DNA from 2 places in the Fructilactobacillus carniphilus genome. Region 2 is predicted to be linked to the other one. Evidence: predicted binding sites of a transcription regulator. Region 2 holds the regulator's gene; the other holds the start of a gene.

Region 1 (15,807 bases), 290 kb from region 2:
CAAACGGAATGTTGTTAGCTCGGTACATCGACTGTAACGTTCCGTAGGTCACGGCATCCGGTAAGCTGTTCCCATCCGTAATCCCACTGATGGTTACTTCCTTTTGCATAATCTGTGGTGTCTGCGTTTGATCGTCAGAAGCACTCAGATAGAAAGTTGCCTTCGTTCCCAAGGCCTGGTTCGGGTGGTCATGGTTAATCTGTTTGGCTTCCTTTTTACTAATCAAAATTTCATTGGCCCGCGGAGCCCGACCGTACTTAATGTTGGACTTGCGCAAGGTGTTATCAAAGGTTTGCACGAGGGTCAACGGAATTGTTTGGTCGCCACTCTTTAACCGTGCACTCCCGGCAGCAAAGTAACCGGGTGACACTTTTTTAACGCCTGAAACCTTTTTCAAACGATTAACGTCACTTTGCTTCAACATAGTTTCCTTAGGCGTCGGATTGTCACTTTCCACGTTTTTAGCCACTTGAATCGTGTTCGGATTAATTTGGGAATAAATTTCGTGGTTAATGTACCCCTTGGTCCCGTTTCCGAGTCCCAGCATTACAATCACACTAAAGATTCCGATGGCGGCGCCAAACATGATCAACAGGTTCCGCTTCAAGTTATAGCGGAAGTGTTGCCAAGCCATCCCAGCCATCGACTTCATGCTAGCTACTTTATCCCGGAACGGTTTTTGTTGCTCGTCAACCGGATAAGCCGGTTTTAAAACCCGGTCATCGTCAATCAACCCGTTGGCCAGATGCACAATCCGAGTTCCGTAATCAGCCACTATTTGGGAGTGGGTTACAGCAATCACGAGTTTCCCGTCTTCTGCGATTTGATTTAGTAACCGCAAAATTTCGTCGGTATTTTGGGCATCCAACGCTCCCGTTGGTTCATCAGCAATGATGATGTCTGGGTCAGAAGCCAACGCCCGCGCAATCGAAACCCGTTGCTTTTGCCCACCTGATAATTGGTTCGGGTACTTGTTCTTATGTTCGGACAGTCCCACCTGATCTAATAATTCATCCGCACGTTTCACCTGTTCATGGTGTGACAGGTTCGTCATCTCTAACGAAACCATGACGTTGGCCCGAATCGTCAGGTGGCTAACTAGGTTAAAACTTTGGAACACAAACCCAATCGTACTCCGGCGGTATTGGTCCAGTTCCTTCGGCGTATCATGTTTCAACGATTTCCCGTTCAGTAACACGTCGCCGGTATACTGGCTGTCTAACCCCGCAATGATGTTCATTAACGTGGTCTTTCCACCACCGGATTCTCCCAGAATCGAAACGAATTCGCCTCGTTCGAAGTCCAGGTTAATCCCGTTTAAAACGTGAAATTCCTGATGATCCACTTGATAAGACTTGTGGATATCCTGTAGTTGTAAATAGGCCATCTAGTTCTCCTTTAGTCTAATAATCATTATTAGTTTAGTTGATAGTATACACCATATAGCATCCGTTGTAAGCCCTTTTTAATCCATTAATTAAAAAAGAGGTCCCTACTCCAAAGTAGTTTCCCCTTTTACGAATCGTACACGCTTGACTGAATGTGATCGTTTTTAATCTTCCGGAGTCGGGCTTGGCGGTACATAAATTCAAATTTTTGCTTGGCTAATTCGGTTTGGGCCTTCACCTGCGGATCAACATCCGCCACGGCTGCTTCTGTTTGTTGGGCCTGGTCCCAATCCTGTTTTAACAGGTTCAACGACTGGAGTAGCTCTTCATCGTACTCCTTTTCGAAGTTCTTGGGCTTAAAAAAGTTAAACATCCTAACCTCACATTTCCGTTCGTCCTTCCACCGCCCGAAACAGGGTCATTTCATCGGCGTACTCAATGTCACTTCCCACGGCCAGTCCCCGGGCTAAGCGGGTCACCTTTAATCCGGCCGGTTTTAACAAGCGCGCCAAGTACATCGCCGTGGCGTCCCCTTCCGGCGTGGCGTTTGTAGCAATAATCACTTCTTTGATGGTCTCGTTTTGTTGCAACCGTTTAATTAAAGAGCTGATGTTAATGTCATCAGGACCCTTGCCCTCCATTGGCGACAGTACTCCGTGTAACACGTGGTACAGCCCGTGGTAATCCTTCATCTTTTCCATGGTGGCAATGTCTTTGGGTTGCTCTACCACCAACACTTGGGATTGATCACGCAGAGGATCACTGCAGATTTCACACGGATCGGTTTCCGTGATATTACCGCACACGGAACAGAAGGTTAATTTTTCCTTCGTATCATTTAAAGCTTGGGCAAACTGCTGCACCTCATCCTTGGGCATATCAATCGTATAAAATGCCAACCGGGTGGCCGTTTTTTCCCCGATTCCAGGCAGGTGCATGAAACCATCAATGAGCTTAGCCACTGGTTCTGGATACTGCATGCTGATTTCCTCTTTACTATTAAAGTCCGGGGATGTTCATTCCCTGGGTGAATTGTCCCATCTTGTTCTTCGTGGTTTCGTCAATTTGTTCCAATGCGTCGTTCACGGCTGCAATCGTCAAATCAGAAATCATGTCCGGATCATCGGGATCCAATGCTTCTTTTTTAATTTGTAAATCCTTCATCTTCCGGTCCCCGGTAAAAGTAGCAACCACTAAGTCATCGGGAGCTTTACCCGTGAATTCTTGTTGGTCAATTTCTGCTTGTTGGGCACTCATCTTGCGTTGCATGTCTTGTGCTTGCTTCATTAACTTACCCATGTTCATTCCGTTCATTGCCATTGTAATTTCTCCTTTAAATTATAAATTAATCATCTTCAACGTTCACTAACTCATCGCCAAAGAGTTCTTTGGCGCGACGGACGTTCTTTGGTTCTTCCGTCGTTGGTTCAGATTGTTCCGCTGGTTGCTCAGCTGTTTCTGATTGCGCTCCACGCGGATGCTGCTGTAGGTACTCCTGCCGGAGCGTCGGCCATTCTTCTTTCGGCACAAAAAAGACTTTAGGAACCTGACCCAGCAACTGTTCTAAGCCTTGCTCAAGCGCTGTCATTAGTTGTTCATCACTTCCGGCTTTTTGGTATAAAAAGCCGTAGTCAAAGGCAATCACGACGCCCGCATCACTGGCCGCTACCGGTCGGGCCACGTGTAATACGGCCCGCTGGGTAACGCTCAGTAACTGTAACAACGCGCCCCAGTTGCTACGATATTGTTCCAAGGCCGGCTTAGTCGCCGCATCCAAGATGCCAAAGATGCCATTTACATCGGGCTTAGGAGCCTTGGGACTATTCGGAACCGCCCGTTTAACAGATGACGCTTGCTCCGATGCTGGCGTCGCAGGGGCTGGCTGTTGCTGTAACGTCTGCAGTTGCTGTTGTAACTGGGCCACTCGCTCTTCTAGCTGCTGGTATCCGGCAGGAGGCGCAGCTTCTGCCGGAGGTGCCGGCGTCGTTGGTTGCGCTTCTGCATCCGCCAACCGAACGGTTAAAATGTCCAGATAGAGGTCCGGATGATAGGTAAACCGCAGCTGTTGTTGCACCTCGTTCATAATCTCTACGAACTGGTAGATTTTGCGCCGGTCGACTTCCTGCGCAATCTTTTGGAAGTTATCGCCCAGCAGGCCTAACTCGTCAGCCGTTACCAGGGCTTCATTTTGTTGGTACAGCAACAAGTTTTGGCAGTAATCCACCAGGTCTTCAATAAACTGACTGGCGTCTTTGCCATCCGCTAAAGTGGCTTCTACGACCTGGAGTCCACTGCTCACGTCCCCCGCTAGTACAGCTTCAAAGTAGCGCTGGAGCTCATCACGGGCAACGCTCCCCGTCACTTGGAGGGCACTGTCATAAGTCAACTGCTCCGGATCATACGAAAGAGCTTGATCCAGAATACTCAAGGCATCCCGCATTCCCCCTTCGGCGCTCTTAGCAATGATTTTCACCGCGCGGTCATCGAATTGAACCTTTTTACTCTCCAAAATCTTTGTGAGCTGTTCCTCGATGTCCGTCGCACTAATGCGTTTGAAATCAAAGCGCTGCAACCGGGACAGGATGGTTGCCGGAATCTTATGGGGTTCCGTCGTGGCCAGGATAAAGATCACGTGGGTCGGCGGTTCCTCCAGGGTTTTTAACAACGCGTTAAAGGCTCCGGTCGACAACATGTGCACTTCGTCAATGATGTAAACCTTATACGTTGCCTCCGTGGGGGCATACTTGGCCTTATCACGGATGTTACGAATCTCTTCGACCCCGTTATTAGAGGCCGCGTCAATTTCAATCACATCGTTTAAAGCACCCTGATTGATGGCGACGCAGGTTTCACACTCGTTACACGGCTCTCCGTCTTTTAAATGCTGACAGTTAACCGCCTTAGCCAAAATCTTCGCAGTTGAAGTTTTCCCCGTTCCACGGGGTCCACTAAACAGATAAGCGTGACTAATCTGATCGGTTATCAAAGCGTTTTTTAACGTCTTCGTAATGACCCGTTGCCCCACGATTTCATCAAAGCGTTGGGGCCGCCAGACCCGGTATAAAGCTTGATAACTCATGTCACCCTTCCTTTCTTCTGGAACGCCACCTGCTAACATTATAGCGAGAATGCCGCCGAATTACCACGATTCTAATTGATGCATTCGCATCCGTTTTTACCATAATTATTGTAAAAAAAATCTCCTAGCCAAATTGGCTAGGAGTTTATTTGCTAACAACAAGAAGCACAGGACAAAAAATACTTAGTGCTGCTTCCTTCCGGACCTGACACGGTTCGTAAGTCTGCCCTTGCTTCAAGGCCTTACGGCAGTTACTATCATAACTTAACCCCGGCTACTTGTCCAGCCCTTGCTTTCGTTTTTTCCGGCGCTGGCGTTTGTCGCGAAAAAAAGCCTGCATCACGGCCCCAGCTTCCACAGCCCGGCAGCCGGTCACTAGTTCCACTTGGTGATTTTGGCGTTCGTCCGTCAGAGCTTGGTACAAACTTTCCCCCGCCCCGGCTTTCGGATTAGCTGCCCCGTAAACCACCCGGTCAACCCGGGCGTTCACAATTGCTCCGGCGCACATCAGGCAGGGTTCAATCGTGACGTACAAAGTACAGCCGGTTAGCCGCCAACTTTGCACCGCTAGACAAGCCTCCTCAATCGCAATCAGTTCCGCGTGCTGGGTGGCTAACTTCGTATGTTCGCGCAGGTTATGGCCGGTTCCAATGACTTGGTGGTCCTTGACAATCACGGCTCCAATGGGAATTTCGCCGATTTGGGCCGCAAAGCGCGCTTCCGCCAGTGCCTGGCCCATGTAGCGTTCGTCCTCCGTCATCATGAGTGCTGCACGCTCGCTAAGACGTAGTAACCCTTATCGCGTTTGATGACTTCCGCGTTCCCAAAGGTTGCCTGCATCAAGCGCTTGGCTGACGGTGCCCCTTGTTTCTTTTGTAACACCACCAACAGTCGGCCGTTGGGACGCAAATGAGTGGCAGCCCCGGTAATCATGGCGTCCACCACGTCTTTGCCAGCCCGAACCGGGGGATTCGTGACCACGGCGGCAAATTGCTGCTCGCCTACCCCCGCATACACGTCTGAAGTCGCAACGGTAACGTTGCTAATCCCGTTGACCGCGGCGTTGCGTTCTGCGAGCGCCAGCGCTCGTTGGTTCACATCCACTAACTCAAACTGACGGTCTGGATATTCTTTAGCTAAAAACAACCCAATCGGACCGTAACCACAACCTAAGTCTAAGATTGGACCGGCAGGTAGATCAGTAAGGTTCACGTTCTCAATCAAAACCCGGGAGCCGTAGTCCACGGTTCGTTTAGAAAACACTCCGTTGTCTGAAATGAAATGGAGGGTCTGCCCCTCGATTGTAAAATCCCATTCTTTTTCGTCGTGAATCACATCCGGATTCGGTGTATAATAAAAGTCGCTCACAAAAATCACATCCCTTAATTTAATTAATCATGCTAAAATTTTGTTTCACATACCACATGTAGTGTGTTTCTCAATCGAGTGACACAACATGTGGTGTTTTTTTGGTTGAAAGAATCCATTTTCGTAGTAGAATCAGAATATAGTCAAACGAAAGAAGGAGTCCATTATGAACCAGATTACCGTTTACACTAAAAACAACTGCATCCAATGCAAAATGACCAAGCGTTTTTTAACCGAACACAACGTGGATTTTACTGAAAAGAACACCAGTGAAAACCCAGCCTTAATTCCCTACTTAAAGGAGCAAGGTTTTCAAGCCGTTCCCGTGGTGGAATCAGAAGTATTAGAGGCTTTTGGTGGTTTTCGGCCCGACCAACTGAAACGCTTAGTTGAACAATTAGCAACTGTATAAACCACCACTTTCATTATACACATTAAGGGGAATCAGTATATGTCGCTCAAAGACCACACGGATGCCAGTTACTTTCGCTTAAACAACGAAATTAACATTCCGACCAAGGACGGCCGTATCCGGCTCGATAAAGATCAAGAGGCGCTCGAAGCTTTCTTAGCAGAAAACGTCGCACCTAACCTCATGCAATTTAACTCGTTACAAGAACGCTTTGACTACCTAATCGACCACGATTACGTAGAAGAAGCGTTTTTAAAACAATATTCTTTGACGTTCATTGAAAAACTTTACGACTACTTAAACAGTCAGGATTTCCACTTCCATTCCTTTATGGCTGCTTACAAGTTTTACGCTCAGTATGCTTTAAAGACGGATGACGGTAATCAATACCTCGAACGTTACATCGATCGGACGGCAATGAACGCCCTCTACCTGGCGAACGGCGATCAGGAACTGGCTCTCGCTTTAGCAGACGAATTAATTCATCAACGCTTCCAACCAGCTACCCCGACCTTCTTAAACGCCGGGAAAAAGCGCCGGGGCGAATTCGTCTCCTGTTTTTTAATCCAATCCACTGATGACATGAACAGCATTGGTCGGACGATTAACTCGGCTCTCCAGCTCTCCAAAATTGGGGGCGGGGTCGGCATTAACCTCAACAACCTGCGGGCCGCTGGCGATCCCATCAAACACATCCAGGGAGCCGCTAGTGGTGTGATGCCGGTCATGAAACTGTTGGAAGATAGCTTTAGCTACTCGAACCAACTAGGTCAACGACAAGGAGCCGGAGTCGTGTACCTGAGCGTCTTTCACCCAGACATCATCGACTTTCTGGCCGTGAAAAAGGAAAACGCGGACGAAAAAATTCGGGTTAATACCCTGTCTTTAGGGGTGACCGTCCCCGATAAGTTCTACGAACTGGCTGCCGAAAACAAGGACATGGCCCTATTTAGCCCCTACGACGTCGAACAAGAATACGGCGTGCCGTTCTCCTACGTGGACATCACTAAGGAATACGACAACCTGGTCAATAATGACAACATTAAAAAGAAGTACATTAAGGCGCGGGACCTGGAAACTGAGATTGGTAAGTTGCAACAAGAATCTGGTTATCCCTACATCATTAACATTGACACGGCTAACCGCGAGAACCCCATCGACGGCAAAATCATCATGAGTAACCTGTGTTCTGAAATCATGCAGGTCCAAACGCCGTCCATCATTAACGACGAACAACAGTACGAAAAACTCGGAACCGACGTCTCCTGTAACTTGGGTTCCACAAACGTTGTGAACCTGATGCAGTCCCCGGACTTTGGTAAATCAATTGAAGCCATGGTCCGGGCCCTCACATTTGTGACGGACATCAGTAACATCAACACCGTGCCCTCGATTCGCCACGGTAATGACCTCAGCCACTCGATTGGGCTGGGAGCGATGGGCTTACATTCCTACTTTGCCCTCCACCACATGTACTACGGTTCCCCCGAATCAATCGAGTTTACCAGCATCTACTTCATGCTCTTAAACTACTGGAGTTTAGTCGCTTCTAACCGGTTAGCTCGCGAACGAGGCAAAACCTTCCACAACTTTGAGAAGAGTAAGTATGCTGACGGCAGTTACTTTGATAAGTACACCCAACAAGATTGGGGACCCACTTCTGACCGGGTTAAAGAATTATTTAAGGATACTTTTATTCCGAGTCCAGCAGACTGGGAAGAACTGAAACTGGCCGTAATGCGGGATGGCTTGTACCACCAAAACCGCTTGGCCGTCGCCCCCAACGGATCGACGTCCTACATTGGGGATGCCACCGCTAGTTTGGCGCCCATCGTGAGCCGAATTGAGGAACGGCAGGAAGCGAAGATTGGAACCATCTTCTATCCCGCTCCCTACCTGTCTAACGACACCATCAAGTACTACGAATCGGCCTACGACGTTGACATGCGCAAGGAAATCGACATTTACGCGGCAGCTCAACAACACGTTGACCAAAGCCTTAGTATGACCATGTTCATGCGGTCCACGATTCCGGAAGGCATGTACGAGTGGAAAACCGGACGGGACGAAAAAATGTCGACCCGGGATCTCACGATTCTGCGGAACTACGCCCACCACAAGGGAATTAAGTCGATTTACTACGTCCGGACGTTTACCGATAACAACGATACCATCGGGGCCAACGAGTGTGAAAGCTGTGTAATTTAGGAGGGGAAAAGTTCATGGATTTAAACAAAGTACTAACCGGAAAATGGGACGGTAATTACGACGCCATCAACTGGAACGAGGTTTCCGACGAGATTGATAAGGCGACCTGGCACAAACTAACGGAACAGTTCTGGCTCGATACGCGGGTGCCGGTGTCAAACGACTTAAAGGATTGGCGCGAATTAGACGACGACCACAAGTGGTTGGTCGGGCACGTCTTTGGGGGCTTAACCCTTTTAGATACGCTCCAATCCCAAGACGGAATGGCGGCCCTACGCCTTAACGCCAAGACCCAGCATGAAATTGCGGTGTTAAATAACATCCAGTTCATGGAATCGGTCCACGCCAAGAGTTACTCCACCATTTTCTCAACCCTGAATACCCCGAAGGAAATTACCGAGATCTTTGCATGGAGTGACTCAGAAGAGTTCCTGCAAAACAAGACGAAACGCATCTATACCCTCTACCACGACGATGAAAGTCCCTTGAAAAAGAAGATTTCCAGCGTCTTCTTGGAAACCTTCCTCTTTTACTCCGGTTTCTTTACGCCGCTCTGGTACCTAGGTCACAACCAGTTAACCAACGTGGCTGAAATCATCAAATTGATTATCCGGGACGAATCGGTGCACGGAACTTACATTGGTTACAAATTCCAAACCGAGTTCAACCAGCTTTCAGACAACGAGCAACAAGAACTCAAGGACTGGATGTACAGCTTCCTGTATGACCTCTATGAAAACGAAGAGAAGTATACCCACCTCTTGTACGATGAAGTCGGCTGGACGGACAAGGTCTTAACCTTCATCCGTTACAACGCCAACAAGGCGCTCATGAACCTCGGTCAGGATCCGATGTTCCCTGATACTGCCGAAGACGTGAACCCCGTGGTTATGAACGGAATCTCCACTTCGACCGTGAACCATGACTTCTTCTCCGAAGTTGGAAACGGTTATCGACTGGGAAACGTCGAAGCCATGAGCGACAACGATTACAAGCCTAATTTAACAAAGAACAAAAAATTTATAAAAAAAGCATTAGAAGAAAATTTAAATACCGTTGATGATATTAAAACAGGCCTTTGGAGTGATATAAGTTTCTCAATTGAACTCAAAAAAATAAACGTTACTGAATTTAACCATCTTAAATTTTCGGTAGGTCAACCAAATGGGGGATCTGCTGAAGAAGTCTATTACACTTTTTATAATTTATTTAATGATATAGACCCCAAATCTAGCGAAATAATTAAAAATAGAATACAAGATGTCATTAACCCTGAAAATTTAAACAATACAGAAGCACTTGTTTTTATTCAAAAAATGGGTGAAAAATACTATTTATTCGCTAGTTTTAGTAAAAGTTAAATTACATTTTCGTATATTCATTATATTTTATAGATAAACAAAAAGCTGTCACCCAATTGGATGACAGCTTTTTTTGTGCACTAATTTTTATACTTTTCGTAGTTTTCCTTGATGAAATCCGCCGAATTTTGGAGCTTTTCCAGTTCTTCATCCGTCAATTGCAACGGCACGTCAGCAACCACACCGTCACGCCCGACAATCACTGGATGAGACAGGTAGACGTCGTATTCGGAACGATAGTTCGACACTGGCAAGACGGTTTTGGCGTCTGACAAGACCACGTTTGCTAATCGAACGGCCGCCGTCGCTACTCCATAGTTGGTGTAACCTTTCCCCTTGAAGACCGCGTAACCACCGTGCCGAGCTTCGTTATCCAAGGCAGCCAAATCAAGTCCCTTAGTTTCTGCCAGTTCCGTCAGCGGTTGGTCTAAAGCGCGCACCGTTGACCAAGCGGTAAACTGGGAGTTTCCGTGTTCACCCAGGTTATAACCCGTCACGGACCGCGAATCGATGCCAAGCTTTTCGGCAACCGCGCGCTTCATCCGAGCGGAATCCAATAAGGTTCCCGTTCCAATCACGTGTTTCTTTGGTAAGCCCGTGATTTGTTGGTACAACTGGGTAATCACGTCCACCGGATTGGTAATCGCAATGATGATACCGTTAAAGCCGGAATCCCGAATCCGCGGGGCCACTTCTTTGACCTGCTCACTGTTATAAGCTAATTCGGAGAACCGATCTTCGTTGGCTCCGTCGTTTAAGCGAATGTTTCCCAGAGCGGAAATAATGACGTCCGCATCCTTTAAAGCCGCATAGTCGTTCACCGTAATGTTGGTGTGAAACGGCAAGTTGGGCATGGCTTCGCGAAAATCAATCGCATCCGCCGTAACCTTGGCCTCGTTCTTATCGATTAGGACCAGATCATCCGCAAACCCGTTGGCCACGATGTAGTGGGCTACCGTAGAACCAACGTGTCCCATCCCAATTACTCCAATTTTTCGTGTCATAAAAATCCCTCCCGTTCGTTGTTGCATATTTTAACACAAAGTTAAGTTTTTACCATTATTTTTTTAATAATTTTGCAATTTGTTCGATCTCCGCTGGCGTAGTCCGGCAACAACCGCCAATAATGTTCGCACCCGCAGCCAACCAATCCGGCACTACGTCGGCAAAGGTCTGGGGGTGTTCGACCGGAGTCCAGGTTTTGGTTTCTGGATCATAAATATCACCCGGATTGGGATAAACAACCAACGGCTTCTGCGTGACTTGCCTCATTAATTTCAACGCTGGCAAAACGTTCTCAAAAGGCATGCAGTTGATTCCAATCCCACTGACCGCCTGTGAATGATCCAGCCACTCTGTAACCACGTCTAACGGCGTTCCATCACTAAGATGATAAGGATCCTTGATACTTAAACTAATCCAAGTCGGGACTAAATGAGGTTGCTGCGCCAGAATCGTAGTTAAGGCCTGGACCTCCGCAAAGTTGGGAATCGTATCAACCGACAGTAAATCTACCCCAGCGTCCACCAACGTTTGAATCTTTTCCGTGTGAAAGGCTTCGTATTCAGCAGGACTTAACTGGTAGTCTCCCGTGTATTCGGAACCATCCGCTAGATAAGCCCCATACGGTCCCACGCAGCCGGCCACGAGACCCTCCGGTTTGACGTCATCGCGCGCTTGTTGAGCTAATTGAACCCCCCGGCGAATCAAGTCCAGCGCTGCTTCTTTTTCAATGCCGACTTTTGCAAAGGCGGTCACATTAGCTTGATACGTATCAGTGATGGCAATCTCTGCCCCTGCCCGGAAGTAACTGGCATGGACGTCATAGATCGCATCCGGATCCGTCAGCAGTGCGTTGGCAGACCATAACGCATCGTTGGTTTTAACTCCGCGTTTTTCCAGTTCCGTTCCCATTGCGCCGTCTAGCACAACAGGCGTTTCTAAGCTAGCTGTAATTGGATTAGTTTGTGGCATGTTGTTTCCTCCTCTTTTGAAACCATTCCTTTAGTTCATAACCACCATAACAGATTAGGACGAAGGGAAGCGTAACTTCTAAAGCAATCCGTTGGTTCGGATCAAACCAAATCAGGATGCATGATAAAAAGCATAGTACAAAGGCCAGCCAGGGTAACCAGGGATAACCCGGGGTCCGAAAGGCTAACTGCTGCGCCTCCTGCTTTGACAATTGCGCCCGAAACCGAATTTCTGACAACGCAATTGCCATCCAGACAAAGACCACTGCGAGCCCCGAAATGGAAACCAACACCAGGTAGACCGTTCCGGCAGCGTACACGGCCGACAATAAGGCGAGAATCCCTCCCACCATGCTGGTTAACAAAGCGTAGATGGGAATCTCTCGTTTGGTGGTTCGCTGAAAGATGGGAGAAATCACTCCTTGATTGGCCAGCGACCACAGCATCCGTGTCGAGGCGTACAACCCGGAATTGGCCGCCGAAATAATGGCGGTTAATACCACGAAGTTCATCAAATTGCCGGCCCATGGTAAACCAATGGCCGAGAGAATGGTGACAAATGGGCTCTCGGTCACGCCCGCTTGTTGGTACGGCAGCAAGGCACTCATGACCACCATACTGCCGACAAAGAAGATCACCAGTCGTCCCAACGTGGTTCTGATTGCCTTGGGAATCGAGCGTTCCGGATGCTGGGCTTCGCCAGCGGTAATCCCAATGAGCTCGGTCCCTGAAAAGGCAAAGTTAACGGTCAACATAGTGGTAAAGACGCCCTCAAATCCGTTCGGGAACCAACCATTCTTGGTAAAGTTGGTCAGCCCAATGAAATGGCGAACACCGTGGTACGGTAGCAATCCCAAGATGGCGCCACTGCCCAACAGGATAAACGCTACAATTGCAATCACCTTGATGCTGGCTAGCCAAAACTCGGTAGCAGCAAACCATTTCACCGAAAAAGCGTTCATTAAGAAGATGACGACGATCAATAAGCTACTCCAGATCCAGACTGGGACCCCTGGAAACCAGTGCCACATAATCAGGCCAGCCGCCGTAAATTCCGATCCCAGCGCAATGGTCCAGGTTAGCCAGTATAAAATGGCCACCACAAAGCCCGCACTTTTGCCCAAGTAACGTTGGGCATAGACGTGAAAGGAGCCCGTCTCTGGCATGGCCACCGCTAATTCACCCAGGCACAGCATGACTAGGTACACAATCACTGCTCCTAATAAATACGCTAAAATGGTCCCCAGTGGTCCCGCTTCGTGAATCGTATAGCCCGAACTTAGAAACAGTCCGGTTCCAATCACCCCACCTAAAGAAATCATCAGAATCTGTCCTGAAGAAATCTCGCGAGCTAAATGTTGTTTGCGTTGCACGTTATCCCTACTTTCTCAATTACCAAATAAAAAACACCCGTCCTCAAAAAAGGACGAGTGTACTCGCGGTGCCACCTTCATTTCTCCCCTTCTCACAAAGCGGAGCTCGGTCAGTTACAGCTGGTCAGTATAACTGAGTCTTGATATCGGTAACTACCCCGCGTCGGGCTCATGATTCACCCCACGACCAGTTTGCCAGTCCATCTTCAGTCAGTTAGTTTCATCCCTTTGCACCACCCAGGGACTCGCTGAGAAACGCTCCGACTTACTCAACTGCAGCGGTTTAAATATTTTTATCAGTGTAGCGCGCTTTTGTAAGAGCGTCAACTTGATGATGGCACAAAAAAACGATTATTGGCTAACAATCATGGCATAATTTAGTCTAGCATTCGTTGATTAATGATAAAAACAATTATAAATTGAATTAACGATCGTCAATCCTCATGTTGCCGAACTTTCAGTCCCATTATTTATAAACTTAGATTAATTAGTATTTGACAAGCGTCACTTTTTCCGAAATAATCAGCACTAACTAAATTAAAGTAAAAAAGGAGATTTTTATGCGTAAGATTTACGACTTAGCCATCATCGGGACCGGGTCGGTAGGTGCCGCCGCTGGTTATTACGCTAGCCAAGCGGGGCTCAACGTCCTCGAACTCGATGCCCACGTTCCCCCGCACGACTCCGGATCTCATCACGGCCAAACCCGTTTGATTCGGCATGCCTACGGAGAAGGTCATCAGTACGTGCCCTTGGTATTAGCCGCCCAACAACTTTGGGACGAACTGGGCACCCAGTCACACCAATCCATCTTTCACCAAACCGGGATTCTGAGCGTTGCGCAACCCACTTCGGCGTTTCTGACAGAACTCGAAGCCAGCGCCCGGGAATTTCAAATTCCCCTGGAATCACTCACAAACACTGAAATTCACCAGCGGTATCCCAACTGGAACTTTGCCGCAGAATACCGGGGACTATTTGAACCCACCGGTGGTTACTTGGAATCAGAAACCGCCATTACCGCTTATCTGGATCTGGCTCGCAAGAATGACGTCCAACAGGAATTCAACCAACCGGTGCACCAACTGCGGCAGTTAGCCAACGGTGATTTAGCAATTACGACGCCCCAGCAAACCTATCAGGCCCATCAGGTAGCGGTCACCACGGGAACCTGGGTCAAAGAATTACTCCCCGATTTACCAATTCAATCAGTCCGCAAGGTCTTTAACTGGTTTAAGACCACGGATGAGCGCTTAACCGAAGCTGCGGGCTTTCCAGGCTTTACCGTCGAGTTAACCAATGGCGATACTTACTATGGCTTCCCGGGTATCGAAGGAACGATTAAAATCGGCCGCCACAACGGGGGCCAACCAATTGACCATCCCGATGAGCGAACTCCCTTTGGAAGCTATGAACAGGATTACCATGAAATTGACCCGTTATTGGACCACCATCTGACAGGCACTGCCGGCCTAGATCACGGTGGTGCTTGTAGCTATGATTTAACGCTCGACCAGGACTTCATCATTGACTACCTGCCGGACAATCGCAACGTCCAAATCGTAACCGGATTAAGTGGCCACGGCTTTAAGTTTGCCAGCGTGTTGGGCCAGATTATTGCTAACCGAGCAGCGGAAAAATCGACTAACTTTGATCTCACTCCCTTTCAACTCAATCGTTTCTAACCAAAAAAGCGTTTGGCAACTGCCAAGCGCTTTTTCTTGTTTATTGTTGTTTTGGTCGTTCGTTCACAACCGCTAATAACTGGAGCATCGTGAAGACCAGTGAGTTATTCTTCCGGTACACAAAGTACTTAGATTCCCACTTATCCACGTATTTTTGCTTGTACGAACGCAATCCCTGGAAACTATAGAACGAGTCCCCATATTCGTAAATCAAGTGGGCAATCTTTTCGTTAATGAAACTAAAACGGGAATTCCCCACGTTGGCTAACGGAGCCATCCCCAAGTTAAAACATTGATAACCCTCGTCCTTTGAGTACTGGAACAGGTTAATGAAAATCCCATCCATCACTCCTGATGGTGCTTTAGAACTAGACCGCATCAAGTCAATCGACGTCATCTTATGATCTCCCGTCGGCATGATGTTGGCAAAGGCCACGATTTGTTGGTCTTCATTTCGAAAGACCGCAATTGGAGCCTGGTTCAGATAGTACGGATCGAAAAATCCGAGTGAGAAGCCCTTTTCTTCGCGACCGTGGAGCCACTCGTCAGAAATTTCTTTCAACTCGCTCAGCAATTTATCACTGAACGGTGGTTGCAAAATCTCAAAATGGTACCCATCTCGTTCAAACTTGTGCATTAAAGCCCGTTCTCCTCGGTGTCGTTTTCCCACCAGGGTAAATTGGTTCAGATCAACCTGACCTTCTTCACCGGCCTTAATAAAGTCAAAGCCTTTATCGTGCAGCATCATCGTCAACGATTCACTGACTTCGTAGAAGACGAGGGTTAGATCCGCGTTATCCACATCAATCATGAACTGATCAATCGCTGCTTCTAGTTTCTCCTGATTTCCAAAAGGTTCCCCCATGATAATCAGCTTATTCGCTTTTTGTTTATACATAAAGGCGATTTGATCTTCGCCGTCTTCTGTATAGAAGTACACCTTTTTATCCCGCAGGAAAA
Region 2 (15,807 bases):
TTAGCACTAAAAACGAAGCACAAACCTCACTTATTTTTAGTTACCCGTATTCTAGCAAAGGACCTTTGAAAGTCAAGCTGCACCATAAAAAAAGAACCAAGAAAACCCATGGTGTTTTCTTGGTTCTAATCAATTAATTAGTTGTTCTTTTGTGCAACGACTTCTTTGCCGTTGTAGTAGCCACAGCTAGGGCAAACGTAGTGAGACTTACGTAATTCACCACAGTTAGGACATGGACTCATGCCTGGCACTGTCAGTTTAATGTGTCCCCGACGCATATCTCTTCTTGCTTTAGAAGTTTTTCTCTTTGGTACAGCCATTAGTAATAACCTCCCTTTAATTAATTTCCACTAGTGAATTTTTAAGCCTTGTCGTCATCATCCGCATAAAACTGTTTCAGATTAGCAAGACGTGGATCAACTTGATTAGATTCCTCATGCTGATGTTTGTAATCAGCTTCAGAAATTACTTCCCAGTCGTCACCGGTTGGCATTGATGCCCCAGCTTGTTCGTCTGGGGAAAGTAATTGCATCGGAATCTGAATAATTACATTATCTGCCACTGCCTTATTAAAATCAACCTCGCCATCGTCATCAACTTTAATCACGACGACATCGTTTTCGTAACGATCTAAGGCTGCTTTTGTATTAACATAAACTTCTGTAAAGTGAAATTTAAGTGGCAATTTAAATGGAGTTAAGGAACGTGACGATGGAACGGTAACCGATCCTTGCACGTCCGCATCCACAATTACGTCACCATGATCAGCCACCGCAGAAACATTCACCGTAAACGGCGTAGCATCCAAAATTTCATCCGGATACCGGGTCGTTAAATCGGACTTTAGATCCAATTCACCCTGTTCCTCAAACGGTGCCTTTTGATAGCTTTGTAATTTTTCAAAGGACCATTTCATGTAAATCCCTCCAATGCAACAATCCCAATTATACTGATAATAAAAATCGATGTCAAGGTCTACTCCTTGATAGCTTCCATTCTAATCACAGAGCGACGCCGATCCTGAACCACCCCGGTAACCAGTTCCGTAATTAATCCCGCTCGGTTTTCCAGTTGCAGTTCGTTTTCTAAAAATGATTTCGTCGCCGTGGTAATCAACGGAATGGACAACTGTTTTTTGAGTGAGTGCAGATAACCTTGCCCGGCCGTAGACATCCCTAGAATCCTCAGGACTGGTTGATAATCAGCCACGGCGGTTGTTTGGTAGTTTAATAAGATATTCGTACACAAGCGTTGCAACCGCGGATAAGTGTATCGTTTGGTTTTAATCAACTCCAGAAACTCGGCAAAGGAATGAGTAGCTACAACTGCCCGTTTGATTCGATGCTCAAGCCCTTCTGTCATTTGATAAATGGTCCGTAATTCAGTTAACGAGTGAGAATTAATGGCATACTTCAGGTACGACCAATATTGCTCCCACGTAACGGGTTGAGCCGTGGCCATTAACCGGACGGTGGCCGCTGGCACACTAGTTAGATAGTCCCGATTCTCTGCCAACATGGCTTTTCGAATCGCCGTTCCACTGGAAATCGTGGCATGTAGATCCTGTTCTTGATGCCCGCTCACCCGTCGTTTGATGGGGACTAATTGCAACGAAGCATTGTGTGCCGCCAACGCCTGCGAATACCAAAAGCCAAGGGTGTCGTTGGGTTCCGTCAGTTCAATTCCCAGTTCGCGTTGCAGAGCTTGTTGAAACGCCTGGGGAAAGGAACGGTGATGATCTGCAAATTCCGCTCCACTGGGTTGCACTTGCTGCTGCGTAAATTGATTAAAATCCCAATCAGCATGTTCACAGCCAAAGGCCAAATAGTCACAATCCAGCGCTTGGACCAGTTCGACTGCATTCTTAGCAAACAAATGAGCGGGTTGAACGGCAGCTACCGCCGGCAATTCCACTACTAAATCAATCCCACCGGCCAATGCCATTTTCGTCCGCGTCCACTTATCAAAAATAGCTGGCTCCCCTCGTTGGGTCCAATTACCACTCATGATCGCCACGGTGACATCCGCCTGCGTTCGTTGCTGAGCTTGTTGTAACTGGTACAAATGCCCGTTATGAAAGGGAACGTATTCAGCAATAATTGCTACGGCCGTTGGTTTCATGATTTAACTCCATGGAAAAACCACCGGGTGGTCTGATCTGTAACCGGTTGTTTCCCAAAGTTGGCACTAACCGTAACGTTGGTAAACCCGGCAGAATGTAAAGCTTGTCGATATGCTTCTAGTTCATAGGTTCGTTCGTAATGAGTTTCAGAATAAGACTGGTAGGCATCTAAATCTGCTTGATACAAGAAAAAGGTCAAATCATGCTCCACCGAATGTGGCCATTCCCCAGCGTAAGTGGTCCACATAAAGGATTGCTCCTCATCCTGATAGTTATACATATATCCTGGGTACTTAACATCAGTTTGGTACGGGGTAATCACATCAAAGCAAAACTGGCCACCGGTGACCAGATGCTGAGCAACTTGCTGGAAAGCCTGGGTAACTTCATCTAAATCAGCTAGGTAACACAGAGAATCATCAAAACAGGTCACCGCATCAAATTGACCCAAGCCATCCAAAGCTAACATATTGAGTTGAAACAACGGAATTTCTAAATCAGCTGCCTCAGCATGTTGATTAGCCAAAGTGAGCATCTCACTCGACAAATCGGCCCCCGCTACCGCATAGCCAGCTTGGCCTAACAACACCAGTAAACGACCCGTACCACAAGCAAGGTCCAAAACGTTCGCACCAGGTTGCACGTATTTTTGCAGATAATTCACCCACTGGGGATATAGGTCGTTGTCAAACAACTGATCATAAAAAGTGGCAAACTGACTGTAAATCATTGCTTAATCCTCGGTAATCCAAGCAGAGATGTCTTCCACCTGTGCATCCGTCCACAATTTTTCCAGGTTGTAAAATTCACGGGTTTCTTTTTTAAACACGTGAACAATGACTTCCCCGGCTTCGATTAAAATCCAGTTCGCCTGGTCTTTACCTTCCACGTGACTAATGGAAATCTGTTGTTCTTCTAACTTATCGATAATGTTATTAGCAATTGCTTTGACCTGCCGATCAGAATCGGCGTCCATAATGACAAAGTAGCGTCCCATTACACTTAATTTTTCAATGTTTAAAACGACAATGTCGTGCGCCCGCCGCTCATCGGCAGCCTTCACAACTGTTTCTAAAATGGCTTGATTATTCATTAATCCTCCTATTTTTGGCCTGCCGCAATCACATTATAAGCAACAATCGCAGCTGGATAAATGGCTTGTTGGTTGTTCACTAATCGTTTCATCGTTTGGGCGTTTTGGTAAACGACCCCGTCCCACAGGTTATGCTGGGTAATTGCTCGAGCTTCATCAACTCCGGTAAAATCACGTTCCGGTTCAATGTAGTCTGCCATGTAGACAATTTGCGCGTACACGTCCATCACAGGAGCCCCAATGGTATGGTATTTGACGGCCCGCAGAATCCGGTTATCATTAATACCGAGTTCCCGCTGGATCATTAAGTAACCCACGTACCCGTGCCAGATTGCCCGCCCATACTTTAAGAGTTCTGGATCCAGGTGGTCCTGCTTAATTAGGGTCGTAAACTCATCTACATCACGCTGTTTGGCATAATCATGTACCAAACCAGCTAATCCTGCCACCGTCACATCTGCATCATTTTCCTGGGCCAGCTCAATGGCGGTCTGTTCAACGCGCAAACAATGCTCGAGCCGGGATTGTTTGAGCTGCTTGCTCATTTTAGCAATGATTTCATCCCGATCAAAAGCCGCATAAGCTTGATAATTTAAATTAACGTGTGCCATAAAGTTGATGCTCCTTAATGTAATCTAAAACTAAATCTGGTAATAAATAACGAACAGCTCTTCCTTGACTGAGATTGGTACGAATCAATGACGAAGACACCGCAAAAGCCGGCACTTTAATCCATTGGACTGGGTAGGGAGAAACTGCCGTTGTTTCCGGTCGGTTCACCCCCACAAAGGTGACCAGCTGGATTAAATCAGCAATCCGATACCATTTATCAAGGTAGGCAACCATATCGCCGCCAATGATGAAATAGTATTCCACGTTGGGATGCTGGGTTTGCAGCTCTTTCATCGTATCGTAACTATAACTTTTTCCCTGTCGTTCAATTTCTGCTAGCTCCAGGCCAAAGCGTTCATTTTTCTGAATCGCTAATTGTAACATGGCCACCCGATGATGAGCAGCAATAGCTTCCTTATGATCGACATGCGGTGGCAAAAAGTCCGGAAGAAAGTCCACTCGATCTAACTGCAGTTGAGCTAAAGCCTGCTCTGCAATGATTAAATGTCCCTGGTGGACCGGATTAAAGGTCCCCCCGAGTAATCCTACTTTTAATTTTCGCATTGCACAATCCTATAGTTGATAAACTCCGTGGGAGATATCGCGGCGGTTCGGCTGACTAGATTCATGAAAAAGTAAGACCGTTTTCCCAATCGTTTGGACCACTTGGATGTCGCTGTTGGCCTCAATAAATGCTTTCACATCTGCCGGAGCAACGTCCGCACTTTGTTGGATGCTGACCTTTACCAATTCTCGCTTATCAACTGCCTGAGCGACTTCTTTCAACCAGACGTCATTGAGCCCGTTTTTCCCCACCGAAAAAATCGGACGGAGTTGGTTTGCATTGGCCCGTAAAAATCGCTTTTGTTTCCCCGTTAGTTGCATAGTTTCTCCTTTACTAAAACATGGATTTTCTAATTAAGACGGCCACACCCTTTGGCGCCCAACCGGATACGACACTGCCCTTAGGCACGGTAATCCAACCTAATCCTTCAATCACTAAATCAGAAGTATCGGTCACTTTAAACTCATGGCGTTGCAGTGGAATCACGTTCTCTGATCCCGCAGGCGGAGTTAGTAATTCTCCCGCGTGCTTTTCAAAAAACGCGTCAGCATTCTCCAATTTGGTCCGGTGAATCATGAGGTTATTATCAACGTAGACCGTGAACCCCGCTTTGGGTCCGCTCACGTAGTCAAACCGTCCTAACGCCCCTAAAAAGAGGGTTTGCTCCGCATTTAACTGGTAAGAACGGGGTTTAATCCGTTTTTGGGGTGAAACGTACTTTAGATCATGACTATTTAAGTAATGTGCCATTTGACTGGCATGAATAATCCCGGGCGTATCAATTAAATCATGACCGTTATCCAATGGAATTTTGATCAAATCAAGCGTAGTACCCGGGAACTTGGACGTGGTGATAACCTGTTCCTCGCCCGAACTTTGACGAATGATTTGGTTAATTAACGTTGATTTACCCACGTTAGTGACTCCAACGACGTAAACATCTCGATTACGGGCATTTTGATTAATGACTTTTAATAAATCATCAACGGATTGATTGGTCCGGGCTGAAACCAGTTCCACGCCCACCGGACGAATTCCGGCCCGATTGACCATTTGCCGTAGCCAATCTTTAACCTTTTTGGGTTTAAATGATGCTGGGAGTAAGTCGACCTTATTGCCCACTACGAGCACCGGATTATCACCGACAAAGCGTTGTAAACCGGGAATCAAACTTCCGTTGACGTCAAAAATATCAACCACGTAGACTACCAGTGAATTAGTCGTCCCAATTTGACTCAGTAAATTTAAAAATTCATCATCAGAAACGCTCACTGGTTGGATTTCATTGTAATGACGCAACCGAAAACAGCGTTGGCAATACAATTCCCCGGTTTTCATCCCTTTGGCTAAGGCCCCTTTCGGGGTATAGCCAGGTGCTTCTGGATCCGTGGTTTGAATCTGAGCTCCACAACCGATGCAAAGCAAAGGTTCTGTTTCAGTTGTCTCTTTTCCTTGGTTTTCATCCATTAATCAATATCTTCCTTCCACTGTAAGTGATATTTCTTGCGAATTAGCCGGTAGACCAGTTTTTCGAGCTGCCGATTAATCTTGGTAGGCAATAAATCAGTTTTCACGAGGGGTTTCACCCAAATACTCTTAATCTTACAGTTATTAGCCGCTAATACGTCGGTTAATAGTTGGTCACCCACCATCACTACTTCACCCCGATTAAGGTGGTCCTGCTTTAACACCCGTTTAATTCCAACCGGTAGTGGCTTCAGGGCATGGGCCACGAACGGCAACTGCAGATCAGCAATTGCATGTTTAACTCGGCGCGGATTATTGTTGGAGACCACCACTAACTTGATCCCGGCAGCATGTAAAGACTCCATCCAATGCCTTAATCTTTTTGTACTGGTTTTATTGTTCCAAGGAATGAGGGTATTATCTAAATCAGCCAAAACGGTTGTAATCCCGTGTCGCTTTAGTTTTTGGGGGGAAATATGAAACACACTTTCCACCATCCAGGTTGGTTTAAAAACTCTTAACATAAAAACCCTCTCTTCTTTGTCGTTTATCCCCTATTTTAAAGCATCTGCTGGAGAAATAGTAGCCCTGTAAAAAACAAAAAACTTCCACCAGTCATCACTAGCAGAAGTCTTTTACGCTTATTTTATAAAGCTTTTTTTGCTTCGGCAACTAAGGCTGCAAAAGCATCAGCATCATTCACAGCCAAGTCAGCCAACATTTTCCGGTTTACGTCAATGTTAGCGGCCTTTAAACCGTGCATTAATTTGCTGTAGCTAATGTCGTTCATCCGAGCTGCTGCGTTGATTCGAGTAATCCAAAGTTTCCGGAAGTTACCCTTGTTGTTACGACGATCACGAAAGGCATATTCCCGTGATTTCATTACTTGATCTTTAGCAGTTTTAAAGAGTCGGTGTTTTCCACCGCGGTATCCCTTAGCTAGTTTAAGGACGCGTTTGCGCCGGTTCCGTGTAGCAGTTCCGCCTTTTACTCGTGGCATATTAAAATCCCCCTAGATTAAAATTTAACTTAGTTTATTTCTTTAATAATTCAGTGTAGGTCTTAACCCAAATGTTGTTTAACATGTGAGTCCCACGTAAGTGACGACGTTGTTTCTTCGTCTTTCCGTGGAAACGGTGACTAGTAAAAGCATGGGCACTCTTTAACCCACCCTTAGCAGTTTTCTTAAACCGCTTAGCAACTGCACGGTTTGATTTCATTTTTGGCATAACAATTTCCTCCTCTTTGGTTTACAAACGTAAACTAGTTTTTAGTTTTATTACTTGGTGCAAGCATCAAGAACATACTCCGGCCATCCATTTTAGCTCGTTGCGTAACGGTCGCAATGTCAGATAAAGCGTCAGCCATCCGATTTAAGACATCTCGACCAATTTCTTTATGCGTAATGGCCCGACCTTTAAACCGAATTGAAACCCGGACCTTTTCGCCCTTCGTTAAGAACTTTTGCGCATTCTTCAACTTCGTGTTGAAGTCATTCGTATCAATCGTTGGACTCAACCGAATTTCCTTCACGCTTACCGTTTTTTGCTTCTTACGAGCTTCACGTTCTTTCTTTTGTCGATTGAACCGGTACTTCCCGTAATCAAGAATTTTAGCAACCGCTGGCTTAGCGTTTGGTGCGACTAAGACTAAGTCCAAGTTCGCATCTTCAGCAATTTGCATTGCTTCCGCCTTTGATTTCAACCCAAGTTTGTTTCCTTGATCATCAATAACCATCATTTCACGAGCTTTAATTCCATCGTTGACCATTTGATCTCTTTTTGCTATGGTGATTCACCTCCAAGTAAATTTCAAAGCAGAAAAAAGGCAGGAACTCAACTGAGCTCCCGCCTTTTTCTATGGGGAACCCCATAGAATTGCATCCGATTAGCCCAGCGACCATTTGTCCCTAAGGCGAGAAGCGGGAAGCCTCTGCTTTTAACCATTTAATCATATCAAGGCTATAATTACTTGTCAACCTTTTCTTTTGCTTGATCATCTTTAGTCTCATCACGTGAATAACTAGCGATATCTTTCATGATTTCAACCGTGAAGTCATCCATTGATAATTCCCGACTGTCATCTTCTCCGTACTTACGAACTGAGATCGTGTCGTTGTTAACTTCATCGTCACCAACCACAATCGTGTACGGAATTTTATGCGTCTGCGCATCCCGAATTAAGTAACCCATCTTTTCAGAACGTTCGTCCACTGCCGACCGGATGTGCATGGCTTGCAGTTTTTCGTTGATTTGGCGCGCGTATTGACCGTGTTTTTCATCACTAACTGGAATGATCTGCACTTGTTTTGGTGCTAACCAGGTTGGGAAAGCTCCTTTGTACATTTCAATTAGGTAGGCTGTGAACCGTTCCATCGTTGAAACTAAACCACGGTGAATCATAACGGGACGGTGTTCTTGACCGTCTTCACCCACGTAGTGTAAATCAAACCGTTCAGGTAGCATGAAGTCCAGTTGAATCGTTGACAACGTTTCTTCATTACCAAGGGCCGTCTTCGTTTGTACGTCCAGTTTAGGACCGTAGAAGGCTGCTTCCCCTTCGGCTTCGACGTAGTCTAACCCTAATTCATCCATGGCACCTTTCAACATCGTTTGCGCCTTGTTCCACATTTCGTCATCGTCAAAGTATTTTTCCGTGTTTTCTGGGTCACGGTAACTAAGCCGGAACGTGTAGTTGTCGATGTCAAAGTCATGGTAAACTTCCATCATTAAGTTCAGGATCTTCTTAAATTCATCTTGGATTTGATCCGGAGCAACGAACGTGTGACCATCGTTAAGCGTCATTTCCCGAACCCGTTGTAATCCACTGAGGGCTCCCGATTTTTCGTAACGGTGCATCATTCCTAGTTCTGCAATCCGGAGTGGTAATTCCCGGTAGGAACGGATGTGGTGGTTGTAAATTTGAATGTGAGAAGGACAGTTCATCGGACGTAATTCCAACATTTCATCGTCGTCCATTTTCATTGGTGGGAACATGTCATCACGATAGTGTTCCCAGTGACCAGACTGCTTGTACAGATCCAAGTTAGCAAGGACTGGAGTGTAAACGTGTTGATAACCGTTAGCAACTTCCTTGTCGACGATGTAACGTTCAATCGTCCGCCGAATCGTAGCCCCGTTTGGCATCCAATATGGTAATCCCGCTCCAACCTTTGGATCAACGAAGAACAAGTCCAAGTTATTTCCAATCACCCGGTGATCCCGTTCCCGTGCTTCTTGCCGTTTCTTTAAGTCTGCTTCTAAGTCAGCAGCTTTGTAAAAGGCCGTTCCGTATAACCGTTGTAGCATGGGGTTAGATGACTTGCCTTCCCAGTAAGCTCCAGCTACGGATAACAGTTTAAAGTGCTTTAAGTCCTTAAGACTAGGAGCTGCAACAACTTGAGCGTAGACTAATTGACCACCAATTTCATAGAAAGGAACTTCGCCACTATCAAGTTCCTTAATCAATTCGGTCTGGTACCGATCACCGCTAACTTCGTTTAAAGCGTCATCCTTGCTTAAGGTTACTCGTTTAACGGAAGCGTTGTCCTTGATGACCCGTTGCATCTTATCAGCTAAGCCATCTAGTTCATCAGCACTGATTTGACGTTCATCTTTTTCCGTATCAACGTAAAAGCCGTCTTCATCAGCAGCTAAGCGACCCAGTCGAACTCCGGGAAATTCTCGTTTTACTACTGCTGCCAGTAGTTCAGCTGCACTTTGGCGTAAAACAGTTAAACCAGCTTCTGAATCAGCCGTAATAATTTCTAACTTCCCACCAGCCGTTAACGGAGCTTGGACGTCCACTAGTTGACCATCAACCTTTCCGGCAATGGTTTTTTTGGCTAAGCTAACTGAGATTGATTTAGCAATCTCGGCAATCGTAATTCCACTATCAAACGCTTGGTTGCGTCCGTCTGGAAATTCAAACGTAATTTGTGCCATTTTCATTCCTCCTAAATAAAAAGCCCCCTGGTAAAAATACCAAGGGGCGTCGTCTCGACGCGGTTCCACCCAAATTATCCGAAAATCGGATATCTCTGTTAACCACATTTATTCACATTGTTTTAAGTAAGGTGGTAAGTTAAACCTGCCAACAAGTAGCTTCCAGAATTGAACTACTCTCTCTGTGAATTTAGGCCTAACCCATATCCTTATCTAGTAGTCTAATCACCAAATGAACCAGTGTCAAGCGCAAGAACTTAATTTCTTAAATTATTGCCATTCAAATAAACCGGACGAGCTAAGAATTTAATTCGTTCCATTAATCGTTGCGCCTTGAGTGGCTCTGCTTCATTGCGGGCGGTAACTGCCAAATGTTCCTTGGCTAACTCATCCATAGAGAAGTTAGAAGTGAAAAACGTGGGTAGTTGATTTTGCATCCGGTATTCCAAGATCACACCCAACACATCATCCCGAATCCAAGCAGACATCGAATCTGCTCCGATATCATCAATAATCAAAACCGGCATTTTTTTAACTTGATCAACCTTCGATTTAAACGTATTGTCACCAATCGCGTTTTTTAGTTCCACTGCAAACGATGGGAAGTGCACCAACATGGTTTTGACGCCATGATCAGAGAGCCGGTGCGCCATCGCAGCCATCACAAAGGTTTTTCCCACCCCAAATGGTCCGTATAAATACAACGCCTTTTGGTGTTTCTGCGAATCCTGTTCATAATTTTCAATGAAGTTAATTAAATCAATAATGACCTCTTCTTGATCGGGAGTCGGCTCATAATCTTCAAAGTTAACCCGTTTGATTTCAGGGGTCATTCCCACAGTTACAAAGTTATTCTTCATCCGTTGGTTGCGTTGCCGTCGTAAAAAGTCTTTGGTCGGTTGGTAGGCAACCTCGATTAAATGATCGTTTACCACTAGTTGCGGCGCATATCCGGGGGCAAAAGTAGTCTGTCCCGCTGCCATTTTCTTTTTCTCATTCACAAATTCATAGAGCTTCGACGCCGATTTTTGCACCGCTTGGGGAGCCAATTCAGCTTGGTGCTCCCGGACAAATTCCTGCACATCCGGGTCAGCATACACGGATTGCAACAGTTTTTGGTACTGTTCGGTCAAATGGTGGTTTTGCATGGAAGTTTTCAACCCCTTCCCCACGTTTTTCATTTCTATTCACTCCCCTCTGATTGATTATTCCGTAATTTTGCTAGTTTTTCTTTAATTAATTTTCGATTAGAGGCCGAAGCCTGCTTCGTCGACCGTTGATGATCAGCTTGATAAGCCCATTCTGGCAAGGTTTCTTTTACCGTTTGTTGTTTTTGCTTCGTTCGCTTGGTGCGCTGCTTCGTTATTCGTTGTTCACGTTGCTTAATTTCTGTCAGCGCCTGAGCTGCGGTTTGAATGTGACGCTGAGCCCAGTCATTGGCAATCGTATCTAACAAATTTTTATTCAGTGTCGGATTTTCCCGATCGACCAGCAATAAGTAAATGAGCATGTTGACTACCGCACTGGGTAAAACGTTTTGTTCCAACAATTGGCGTAACGATCGCTCTTCGGCAGCTGTCGCATACCCACCTTTTTCTTGTTTGATAGCACTTAAAAAAGGAACCGGCGCGGTAGTTTCAGCTACTTGGAGTAGCTCGCGTTCTTGACTAGTAAAACTAACGTTAGCGTTATCAGCATGATTAGTCGTTGTCTGCGGTTCTGGCTGAGTGGCTGGCGTCGACTGATATTTTCTCGCCATTAGTAACTGAAACTTCTGCTTGTCAAAGCGATTGGTAGTGAGATTAGTAGCTTGTTCAACTACCCGAGCCATCTCCGTTTCCTCTACTCCATAAAGCTGTTTAGTTACCGCAAACAAAGGCTGATTCTTTTTTACATCCGCTAAATTAACAAACGAACTCTGTAAGATACTAAGCATTAACTGGAGATCAACGGTGGGCAAATCTGATTTTACCGTGGTTGATTCAGAAATCTGGGACCGCTGCTGAGCTGCTTTGACTAACGGAGCACCAGTTGTTGGTTGCGTCGCAAAAACCTGCCAAAAGCTGTGGGTCTGATCATCAAAATTGCTTACATCAACCGGAGTCGGTAACAATTGCTGCGTTAGTTCTACAAATTGATTTTCGCCTACCATTTCCAACAAAAATTGACTTAACGTGTCATTTTCGAAAAAGACCACCGGCGTCAGTGGATCCACCAACCGGTAATGAAACTGGGTTTGGTCTGTATACACCTGCAATAACCCTGCTCCCTCTAGCTTTAGCCGAGCCTGGTATAGTGCTTCTGCATCAATTTGTAACGTACTCATCAAACTAAAATGACCCTGAAATTGTTGCGGTTGGTGCCACAGTAAGTTAACCAACGCATATGCATCGTTACCAATCATTGGTAAATACAAACGATCCAGGCTCATTCGCTGTTCTGTGGTCAATTCATGTGCTCGTAGAACCTGAAACTTACTTTGCGGATCAATTGAATGCTGATTATTTGTCATCATGATCACTTTCTGATGATGAAGCTGTCTCATTTCCCATTAATTCTTGCATTTTAGCATAAAATTCATTCATGTCTTTAAATTGACGGTACACACTGGCAAACCGAATGTACGCAATCTCATCCACATCTTTAAGACCGTTCATAACGGATTCCCCAATTGCTTTACTAGAAACTTCATGACTGCCGGTATCTTGATTTTCGATGTTCTGTTTGGTCTGATTAACGATCTCATTCATTTGCGCCATCGACACCGGCCGTTTTTCACACGAACGAATAATCCCTCGGAGTAATTTATCAGTACTAAATTCTTCCCGGTCACCGTTCTTCTTAATAACCAGTAACGGAGTAGCTTCAATTGTTTCAAACGTGGTAAACCGATAACCACAGTGCTCACATTCTCGCCGCCGCCTAATTTCTGTTCCCCCATCTAGGGGACGACTATCAATCACTTTAGACGAAGCTTGGTGACACCTTGGACACTTCATTATTTCACCTCAGATTCTCAATAAAACGCTGGAGTTCTCGACAAAGTTGCTGTTTGCCGTAGGTACTGTCAACGACCTGATCGGCTAAAGCAGCCTTAGTTTGTTGTGACCACTGGGCCCCGATTAATCGACTAGCCCAACTAATCGAAACCTGATCCCGCGCAATTAGCCGCTGCATCTGGACCAGGGGGTCACAGGTCACCATTAAAATTAAATCTACGTAACTGGTAAACCCGTTTTCAAACAAGGTCGGGGCATCCAGAATCAACCAGTCAGAAGCCGTTGTTTCCGTGATGACCTTTAATAGGGCCGGATTAATAATCCGAACTAGTTGTTTTAACTGGTGCGGATTATTAAAAACAACGCGACCCAATTTTTGGCGATCAATCTGTCCGTCCGTTTGTACTGCTGAGCCAAAAATGGCCGTAATTTGTTGAATCACATCATGATCGTAGTCCTCTAACTCATGCGTCAGTTGATCTAAATCCAAAACCGGAAACCCTTGTTCCCGCAAATAAGCAGCTGCCGTTGATTTACCGGTGGCAATGCCGCCCGTCAATCCAATTATTCTAGTCACTTAAATCACCATGAACCACTTGGCACTGGGGACAGAAGGTCGTTCCCCGTTGAGCCACTTTAATTTTTTCCATGGGTGTTCCACATCGTCGGCACGGTTCACCTTTCCGACCATAAGCCTGTAGTTGATTTTGAAATTCGCCGGCTTCACCAAAGGCGTTCGAATACGAGTGCACCGTGGTTCCATGCCCTTTAATGGCAGCAGCAATTTCTTTAATAATGTTTTGCCGAAGCGTTTCAATCTCTGCATCACTAACATAGTTAGTCATTTGCTCTGGATGAATTTTAGACATCCACAGCACCTCGTCACAATAAATGTTACCGAGACCTGCGACTTGGGATTGATCCAGTAAGAAGGCCTTGATTTTTCGATGGGATTTATGCAGTCGTTCTTTAAGATACGTAAAACTTAAGTCAGCATCCGTTGGTTCGGGACCAATTTTATTTAATCCTGATAAATTCATGACCTCGTCATCCTTTACGAGCGCCATTTTTCCAAACATCCGAGTATCCTTGTACCACAACTCGCGGCCATCGTTGAGATGAAAAACGATATTGGTATGTTTAGGTCGTGGCGATCCCTCTGGCTCAACTTCGTATTTTCCTTCCATCCGCAAGTGCGAAACCAGGGTTAAATCATCACTGAGTCGAAATAATAAATACTTTCCCCGGCGGTCAATCCGAATAATTTGTTTACCCGCAAGCTCCTTTTCAAAATCAGCAGCAGGGATATTAATCATTTTCGGGTACAAGACTTCAACGGATTCAATTGTTGCGCCTTGCACTAATTTAGTTAGTCCGGAACGGACGGTTTCTACTTCTGGTAATTCAGGCATTTTTCCACCTACATTCGTTTTATTTTTTTATATTATACCAATTGTCACCGGAATGACTCTCCACTTTTAACGGAACGTCAAAATTAACGGCCGCTTTTTGGAGCAACGGATCCGTTTTCATAATCGAATCCATGACCTCCGGCACAATTTTAGCTAACGTTGCAACTTCTGTTTGGGGTGCTTCCAAAATTAACTCATCATGAATTTGCAGCAACATCCGTGCCTGTAATCCTTCCGTTGCCAACACGTGATTCATGCGAATCATGGCCGCTTTAATGATATCGGCCGCGCTTCCTTGAATGGGAGAATTCATCGCGATTCGTTCTGCAAACTGGCGTTGGTGAAAACTCCGGGATGTAATTTCCGGGATGTAACGGCGCCGTTTCGAAATTGTTTCGACATATCCATGCTGTTTAGCAAACGCCACGCTGTTATCCATGTACTCCTTTACTCCCGGATATTCATGAAAGTACTTATCGATAAAACGCTTGGCTTCCGGATTAGAAATTCCGGTGTTATGAGCCAATCCGTACGAACTAATTCCATACACAATCCCAAAGTTAACCGCTTTGGCTTGCCGTCTTAGGTTTGCGTCTACGGTCTCCGTTTCGCCTAGTTCAAAAATGCGACGGGCAGTGACCGCATGGATATCTTCGTCACTAGCAAAGGCTGCTTTCATGTTCTGGTCACCGGAAATGGCGGCCAACACCCGCAACTCGATTTGGGAGTAATCGGAAGAGAATAAGACCCAGTCCGGATGAGATGGAACAAAGGCTTCACGAATTTTACGTCCTTCTTCCGTCCGCACCGGAATGTTTTGTAAGTTGGGATCAACCGAAGACAACCGTCCCGTCTGGGTTAATGTTTGCAGGTAACGAGTGTGCACCTTTTGATCACTAAGGATATCGCTCTTAATCCCATCAATATAGGTGGAAATTAACTTGGTTAACTGCCGGTAGGCTAAAATCTTTTCGATGATGGGATGTTCGGGAGCTAATTTTTCTAACACGTCGACCGAGGTTGAATAACCGGTCTTGGTCTTTTTAATTACCGGGAGCTTGAGTTTTTCAAACAGAATTTCTCCCAGCTGCTTCGGAGACCCAATGTTAAATTCCTGACCGGCGTCCTGATAAATACCCTGCTGTAATTCCGAAACTCGTTCTTGAAACTTACTCTTTAACTCATCTAGACGCTCTGGATCAACCTTAATTCCGGTAATTTCCATCTGTGCTAGTACTTCCGATAACGGCAGTTCCATTTCCCGGTATAAATTGGACTGTTGGTGTTCCGTTAGTCCCGTCAACATTTGGTCCTTTAATGAACTAATCGCTAACGCTTTGCGCACCAAATGGGCATAAAATGCGGGTAACTCCGGTAACTTGAGACTTTTACCTTTCCCATAGACATCTTGATCTGGCAAAACTCCTTGATAATCGTGTTGCAGGGCCACCTCGCCCACATCATCAGCGTTATTCAAGGTATTTAACAAATACGAGACCAGCAACATATCAAAGTCAACGTTTTGTAATCGAACTCCATCCCGCTGCAAAGCGACACGTTGCGCTTTATTATCAAAAACGTTCTTTTTGACGG

What was found. The regulator NrdR, encoded in region 2, represses ribonucleotide reductase genes. The targets are predictions, from matches to a motif close to ACACNATATATNGTGT.
Region 1: the regulator NrdR is predicted to act here: its motif matches at 5,917-5,932, upstream of nrdH (glutaredoxin-like protein NrdH).

The regions. Positions count from the first base shown of each region.
Region 1 is NZ_CP097121.1:851,837-867,643, forward strand. Features, by position in the region: gene M3M37_RS04340 (ABC transporter ATP-binding protein/permease) at 1-1,387, opposite strand, end outside; gene M3M37_RS04345 (YaaL family protein) at 1,516-1,761, opposite strand; gene recR (recombination mediator RecR) at 1,769-2,368, opposite strand; gene M3M37_RS04355 (YbaB/EbfC family nucleoid-associated protein) at 2,388-2,708, opposite strand; gene dnaX (DNA polymerase III subunit gamma/tau) at 2,734-4,467, opposite strand; RNA gene ffs (signal recognition particle sRNA small type) at 4,615-4,713, opposite strand; gene tadA (tRNA adenosine(34) deaminase TadA) at 4,742-5,230, opposite strand; gene M3M37_RS04375 (class I SAM-dependent methyltransferase) at 5,227-5,835, opposite strand; gene nrdH (glutaredoxin-like protein NrdH) at 6,002-6,247, shown strand; gene nrdE (class 1b ribonucleoside-diphosphate reductase subunit alpha) at 6,287-8,455, shown strand; partial or broken gene nrdF (class 1b ribonucleoside-diphosphate reductase subunit beta) at 8,470-9,447, shown strand; gene M3M37_RS04395 (L-lactate dehydrogenase) at 9,897-10,820, opposite strand; gene mmuM (homocysteine S-methyltransferase) at 10,876-11,790, opposite strand; gene M3M37_RS04405 (amino acid permease) at 11,777-13,162, opposite strand; gene solA (N-methyl-L-tryptophan oxidase) at 13,723-14,847, shown strand; gene mprF (bifunctional lysylphosphatidylglycerol flippase/synthetase MprF) at 14,888-15,807, opposite strand, start outside.
Region 2 is NZ_CP097121.1:563,675-579,481, forward strand. Features, by position in the region: gene rpmF (50S ribosomal protein L32) at 138-320, opposite strand; gene M3M37_RS02905 (YceD family protein) at 362-916, opposite strand; gene M3M37_RS02910 (nucleotidyltransferase) at 976-2,121, opposite strand; gene M3M37_RS02915 (class I SAM-dependent DNA methyltransferase) at 2,118-2,852, opposite strand; gene rsfS (ribosome silencing factor) at 2,856-3,215, opposite strand; gene yqeK (bis(5'-nucleosyl)-tetraphosphatase (symmetrical) YqeK) at 3,224-3,826, opposite strand; gene M3M37_RS02930 (nicotinate-nucleotide adenylyltransferase) at 3,813-4,391, opposite strand; gene yhbY (ribosome assembly RNA-binding protein YhbY) at 4,401-4,712, opposite strand; gene yqeH (ribosome biogenesis GTPase YqeH) at 4,726-5,859, opposite strand; gene M3M37_RS02945 (YqeG family HAD IIIA-type phosphatase) at 5,859-6,383, opposite strand; gene rplT (50S ribosomal protein L20) at 6,506-6,859, opposite strand; gene rpmI (50S ribosomal protein L35) at 6,894-7,088, opposite strand; gene infC (translation initiation factor IF-3) at 7,123-7,629, opposite strand; gene thrS (threonine--tRNA ligase) at 7,827-9,803, opposite strand; gene dnaI (primosomal protein DnaI) at 10,061-10,984, opposite strand; gene M3M37_RS02975 (DnaD domain protein) at 10,987-12,318, opposite strand; gene nrdR (transcriptional regulator NrdR) at 12,305-12,802, opposite strand; gene coaE (dephospho-CoA kinase) at 12,807-13,379, opposite strand; gene mutM (DNA-formamidopyrimidine glycosylase) at 13,372-14,214, opposite strand; gene polA (DNA polymerase I) at 14,234-15,807, opposite strand, start outside.